2 regions of the Pseudomonas sp. GW821-FHT03C07 genome follow, and region 1 is predicted to be linked to the other one. Evidence: predicted binding sites of a transcription regulator. Region 1 holds the regulator's gene; the other holds the start of a gene.
What was found. The regulator sigma-54, encoded in region 1, starts transcription at its own class of promoters, with help from an activator protein. The targets are predictions, from matches to a motif close to ANTGGCATNNANNTTGCTNT.

Region 1 (3,417 bases):
TGATGTCAGCCTGTCGATCGACAGCGGGCAGATCGTCGGCTTGCTCGGCCCCAACGGTGCCGGCAAGACCACCTGCTTCTACATGATCGTCGGTCTGGTTCAGGCCGACCAGGGTCGCGTGCTGATCGACGACCAGGACGTCAGCCACCAGCCCATGCACGGCCGCGCGCGCGCCGGGATCGGCTACCTGCCCCAGGAAGCGTCGATTTTCCGCAAACTGTCGGTGGCGGACAACATCATGGCAATCCTCGAGACCCGCAAGGACATCGACAAGAACGCTCGCCGCAAGGAGCTGGAAAGCCTGCTGCAGGAATTCCACATCAGCCACATCCGCGATAACCTCGGTATGAGCCTGTCTGGTGGCGAACGGCGTCGCGTGGAAATTGCCCGCGCCCTGGCCACCGCGCCGAAATTCATCCTGCTCGACGAACCCTTCGCCGGGGTTGACCCGATTTCCGTAGGCGATATCAAACAGATCATCTATCACCTCAAGGCCAAGGGCATCGGTGTATTGATCACCGACCACAACGTCCGCGAGACCTTGGACATCTGCGAAACCGCCTATATCGTCAATGATGGACAGCTGATTGCCGAAGGCGATTCGGCCACCATCCTGGCCAACGAACTGGTCAAGGAAGTCTACCTGGGCCACGAATTCCGCCTGTAAACATCGAGGCAAAGGATCAAGCGCCAGAGCGCGCCCCGTTCAATAAAAACCACACAATTTTTATTGTTACAACGCTCTAGGCAAAGGCTCGGGTTTCAGGCATATAATTTGCTTATGTTTGGCGCCCCGGCGCCCTGTAGAGTGGATGGCGCATGCGCGCCGGCGAATAAGGTGTTAAGCCCCTGCCATGAAACCATCGCTAGTCCTGAGAATGGGCCAGCAGCTGACGATGACACCGCAGCTGCAACAGGCCATCCGCCTGCTCCAATTGTCGACCCTGGACCTTCAGCAGGAAATCCAGGAGGCCCTGGAGTCCAATCCGATGCTCGAACGCCAGGAAGAAGGCGACGACTTCGACAATACCGACCCGCTGGCCGACAACGCCGAGCACAAACCCAACACCGAGGTCGAAGAACCGTCCTACCAGCAGGAAACCGCGCCGACGGTGGACAATCTCGAGGAAGGCGACTGGAACGAGCGCATTCCCAACGAGCTGCCCGTCGACACCGCCTGGGAAGATGTCTACCAGACCAGCGCCAGCAGCCTGCCAAGCAACGATGACGACGAGTGGGACTTCACCACCCGCACCTCGGTCGGCGAGAGCCTGCAGAGCCACCTGCTCTGGCAACTGAACCTGGCACCGATGTCCGACACCGACCGGCTGATCGCCGTAACCCTGATCGACTGCATCAACAATCAGGGCTACCTGGACGAGACCCTCGAGGAAATCCTCGACGCCTTCGACCCGGAGCTGGATATCGAGCTGGACGAGATCGAAGCGGTGCTGCATCGCATCCAGCAATTCGAACCGGCCGGCATCGGCGCGCGCAACCTCGGCGAATGCCTGTTGCTGCAACTGCGCCAGCTGTCGGCCCGCACGCCTTGGCTGGCCGAAGCCCAGCGCCTGGTCAGCGACTACATCGATCTGCTCGGCAGCCGCGACTACAGCCAGTTGATGCGGCGCATGAAGCTCAAGGAAGACGAACTGCGCCAGGTCATCGAACTGGTCCAGAGCCTCAACCCGCGCCCGGGCTCGCAAATCGAGTCCAGCGAAGCCGAATACGTGGTGCCGGACGTGATCGTGCGCAAGGACAACGAGCGCTGGCTGGTGGAACTGAACCAGGAATCGGTACCCCGCCTGCGGGTCAACCCGCAGTACGCCGGTTTTGTCCGGCGTGCCGACACCAGCGCCGACAACACCTTCATGCGCAACCAGTTGCAGGAAGCTCGCTGGTTCATCAAGAGCCTGCAGAGCCGCAACGAAACCCTGATGAAGGTCGCCACCCAGATCGTCGAGCACCAGCGCGGCTTCCTGGAGTACGGTGACGAGGCGATGAAACCGTTGGTCCTGCATGACATCGCCGAAGCGGTGGGCATGCACGAATCGACGATTTCCCGGGTGACCACGCAAAAATTCATGCATACCCCCCGCGGTATCTATGAACTGAAATACTTTTTCTCCAGCCACGTCAGCACCTCCGAAGGCGGCGAATGCTCGTCCACGGCGATCCGCGCGATCATCAAGAAACTGGTTGCAGCGGAAAATCAGAAAAAGCCGTTGAGTGACAGCAAGATCGCTGGTTTACTGGAGGCACAAGGCATTCAGGTGGCCCGTCGTACCGTCGCCAAATACCGTGAGTCCCTGGGGATCGCCCCCTCCAGCGAGCGGAAGCGACTGATGTAGTGGACGGGGCCGCGTTACAGCGTCTGGGCTGCTTTCTGAAAGTCGCCGATCGGTGACTTTCAGGGCGTAGCACTGTGGCAGGCAATCGCCTGCCGCGTTATGCACTGGCAACGAAGGAGAAGCTGTATGCAAGTCAATATCAGTGGACACCAACTGGAAGTGACCGAACCCCTGCGTGCTTACATCGGCGAGAAACTCGACCGACTGGAGCGTCATTTCGACAAGATCACCAACGTACAGGTGACCATGGCCGTCGAAAAACTGAAGCAGAAAATCGAAGCCACCTTGCATATCCACGGCGGTGAAGTGGTCGCCAACGCCGAGCATGACGACATGTATGCGGCGATCGACCTGCTTACCGACAAGTTGGACCGACAACTGAAAAAGCATAAGGAAAAGAACCTGCACCTGCTCCAAGGTACAGGTCGCTGATACCCATCCATGATCCGACTTGAAAGCATCCTGACCCCCGGCCGTTCCTTGGTGAACGTGCCGGGCGGCAGTAAAAAGAAAGCCCTCGAGCAAATTGCCAACCTGATCAGCCAGGAAGTTCCTTATCTGGCGATGCAGGATGTCTTCGACAGCCTGATCGCGCGGGAAAAACTCGGCTCGACCGGTTTCGGCAATGGCATTGCCATCCCGCACTGCCGCCTGAAGGGTTGCGTGGCACCCATCAGCGCCCTGATGCATCTGGACGCCCCCATCGATTTCGATGCCATCGACGGCGCGCCGGTTGACCTGCTGTTCGTCCTGCTGGTCCCGGAAGCCGCCACCGATGCCCACCTGGAGCTGCTACGGCAGATTGCCAGCATGCTCGACCGCAAGGACGTGCGTGACAAGCTGCGCGGTGCAACCTCCAACCAGGCCCTGTATCAGGTGGTCCTGGACGAGCAGAGTGGTCACTGACCATGCGCTTGATCATCGTCAGTGGTCGTTCCGGCTCGGGTAAAAGTACCGCCCTCGATGTCCTCGAGGACAGCGGCTACTACTGCATTGACAACCTACCGGCCGGCCTGTTGCCGGAACTGGCCGAGCGCGCGCTGATCCATACCGAGCTGGCGCAACC
Region 2 (3,417 bases), on a different contig from region 1:
CTTGCAGTAGCTGCACAGTTTTCGTGCCAGCCGTTGGGCGATGATCAGGTTTATCGAAGTGGCGATGTTGAAACCGGGAATGCCCATATTGTGCAGGCGGGTCAGGGTTTCCGCCGCGCTGTTGGTGTGCAGGGTTGAGAGGACCATGTGGCCGGTCTGGGCGGCCTTGATGGCGATCTCGGCGGTTTCCAGGTCGCGGATCTCACCGACCATGATAACGTCCGGGTCCTGGCGCAGAAATGAGCGTAGCGCCTGAGCAAAGTCCAGGCCCTGTTTCGGGTTGACGTTGACCTGGTTGATGCCTTCCATATTGATTTCCACCGGGTCTTCGGCGGTGGAGATGTTGATGTCCACGGTGTTGAGGATATTCAGGCCGGTGTAGAGCGAAACGGTTTTACCCGAGCCGGTCGGGCCGGTGACCAGAATCATGCCCTGCGGTTGTTTCAGGGCTGCCATATAGAGTGCTTTCTGGTCCGGCTCATACCCGAGTGCATCAATCCCCATCTGGGCGCTGGACGGGTCGAGGATCCGCATCACGACTTTTTCGCCCCACAGCGTCGGCAGGGTGTTGACCCGGAAGTCGATAGCCTTGGTCTTCGAGATACGCATCTTGATGCGTCCGTCCTGGGGTTTACGGCGCTCGGAGATATCCATGCTGGCCATGACTTTCAGGCGTGCGGCGATACGGCTGGCGAGATGGATCGGCGGTTTGGCCACTTCGCGCAGGATTCCGTCGGTACGCAGGCGAACGCGGTAGACCTTTTCATAGGGCTCGAAGTGCAAGTCCGAAGAGCCACCTTTGATGGCATCCAGCAACATCTTGTTGACGAAACGCACCACGGGGGCATCGTCGGCATCCTGGCCGGCGATCTGTTCGTTCTTCTTGTTCTCATCGACCGACTCGATATCCAGGCCTTCGAGGTCGACGTCCCCCATCTCTTCAAAGCCGCCGCTGTTACTGTCGAAAAACTTGTCGATGGCATCGGCGAGCTTGTCGTCCTCTACCAGGATGGCCTCGGTCGTGAGACCGGTGCTGAACTGGATATCGGTGATAGCCTGGTGATTGCTGGGGTCGGAAATGCCTACGAACAATTTATTGCCACGCCGCCAAAGTGGCAGGACGTGATGCTGGCGGATCAGCTTTTCGCTGACCAGGCCTTTGGGCTGGCTCTCTTTGTCGAGGCAGCTCAGGTCGAGCAAGGCGACACCGAAATGCTCCGAGGCAATTTCCGCGACCTGGCGGCTCTTGACCAGTTTGTTCTGGACCAGATAGCTGACGAGAGACACCCGAGTGCGCTGGGCCTGTTGATACGCCTGCTGAGCGTTCTTGTCGGTAATCAGCTCGGCGGCAACCAGTTGCTTGGCCAGACCGGAAAGGGCGATATCGTTCATTTGAGCACCAAACGCAAACAGTCGGAGTCTTATAGCGTAGTCGGGCGATAGTGCCAAATCGGGGGAGAGAAAGTGACAAAAAATGTCATGTTCTGTTGTTCTGGAGCAGAGGTCTGGACCTGAAAGGACTACGCTGGCGTGCCGCAGAGAAATGGCACGGGCTGTGCTTTGGCTAGTCGAGTCATCACGCCTTTGCTCACGTCTGGAGACGAAATATGAACGCTCAAAAGGGTTTCACCTTGATCGAACTGATGATCGTTGTAGCGATTATTGGTATTTTGGCGGCGATTGCGTTGCCGGCCTATAACACCTACACGCAGAAAGCGCGGTTTGCCGAAGTGATTTCGATTGCGGATGGCTACAAAGCTGCCGTAGGCGTCTGTATGAGCGATCTTGGAAACACGAACGGAGCCGGTTGCAGCACTAGCACCCAAGGTATTCCGGCTGCTGCTGCCGCGACAGGCAGTTTGGCCAGTGGTATGACAGTAACGAACGGTGTGATTAGTATGTCGGGTACCTCTGCTGCAGGTTCACATACTTTTATTCTGACCCCAACTATGGTGAATGGCGCAATTACTTGGGCTCAAACAGGTGATTGCCTTGCTGCTGGGTTCTGTAAGTAAGGAGTGACGTCGACTCGGGTTATTGAAAGAAGCCGTAAATGAAGCCAGCATTTTCTTTGAGAATGCTGGCTTTTAGTATGGGGTGGATTAAATAATTTTAAGTGTAGAGAATTCTATGGTATCGCGGCGCTTTGGCTTTCTGTTATTGTCAGTGTTGGCGGTTGGTTTGCTGCTTGTGCTGTGTTTACCATTTCTCAATAATGATCTGGTTTTTGATGATGAGCCATTTTTTAGGCTGGGTGCGCCCGCAGAGCTACTGGCCAGAGGCTTCCGCTTCTCTCCTAGGGAGTGGGTGTATGATTCTCTGGCGGCTAGCTTTGTCTACCTCAGTGATAAAATTGTCTGGCTGAGAGTAGAGAACCTTTTTCTTCATGGCTGTACAGCTTTTGCATTGTTTGGATTGTCGCGTCAGTTTTTGAAAAAGCTAGACTCACAGGGGGCTTTTTTTCTGAGTGTCGATGCTGCTGCATTTGTCATCGCTGTTTTATTTTCCATACACCCACTGGCCATCCTGACTCAAGGGTATCTCATTCAGCGGACCATAGTCTGTGCAACGCTCTTTGCCTTACTTGCACTATGGGCTTTTTGGCAGGGGCTTGAGGGAAAACGTTGGGCACTCTGGGTTTCCTGTCTATGTGTATTGTTGTCGTTGTATGCTAAAGAACATGCTGTAATGCTACCGGTACTGTGTTTTTTGTTATGGGTATTGCATCGCCGCAGTCGGTTCTATTCTGCTCTGAGCTCCAGAGAGATATGTTCAGTCTTATTGGTTCAAGGCCTGATTGCTATTTCAGTGGTGTTGTGGTCAAAAGGTGTGATTGGCCATGCTTACGAAATCATGAGCGATGAAGTGCTGAGCGACGAAAAGTTCCAGCCTGACGGCTCACTTTATCTGTTGAGTGTTTTGAATCAGGTAACTCTGTTTTTCAAGTATCTTTCCGTTTTGGTTTTACCTCAGGGCAAAACAATGGGACTGGATCTGCGGGTGCCTTTTCCTTTGAGTTACGCTGTATGGTGGATTTGGGCTGGAGTCGCAGGATTTATTATCTATGGGGCTTCGGCCTTTATGTTGCTTATTCGTGGCGGGAGCAAAGGACTTCTGGGTTTTGCATTGCTGTTCCCTTGGGTGCTATTTTCAACCGAGTTGGTCACGGTTCGCTTGCAAGAGCCTTTTGTACTTTATCGTAGCTATCTTTGGGTTCCCGGCGTGTTTATTGCTTTGGCATTGGCACTCCGGCGCCTTAAGCGTATCTACGTTGTGACCTTGGTTCCCGTTTTTGGGCTTTACTTTTTTGGGCTTTCTTATGACCGCTTGCTGTCATTGTCCACGCCATTTTTCGTATGGAGTGAGGCTGCACAGTATCTTGAGTCTCAGGGAGAACAACCCGGTATTTTTGGTGGT

Region 2: the regulator sigma-54 is predicted to act here: its motif matches at 1,543-1,562, upstream of AC07VG_RS03575 (pilin).

What each region holds. Positions count from the first base shown of each region.
Region 1 covers NZ_JBWKUQ010000012.1:51,721-55,137, forward strand. The annotation lists gene lptB (LPS export ABC transporter ATP-binding protein) at 1-667, shown strand, start outside; gene AC07VG_RS21795 (RNA polymerase factor sigma-54) at 855-2,351, shown strand; gene hpf (ribosome hibernation-promoting factor, HPF/YfiA family) at 2,478-2,783, shown strand; gene ptsN (PTS IIA-like nitrogen regulatory protein PtsN) at 2,793-3,257, shown strand; gene rapZ (RNase adapter RapZ) at 3,260-3,417, shown strand, end outside.
Region 2 covers NZ_JBWKUQ010000002.1:65,078-68,494, forward strand. The annotation lists gene pilB (type IV-A pilus assembly ATPase PilB) at 1-1,392, opposite strand, end outside; gene AC07VG_RS03575 (pilin) at 1,608-2,015, shown strand; gene AC07VG_RS03580 (tetratricopeptide repeat protein) at 2,131-3,417, shown strand, end outside.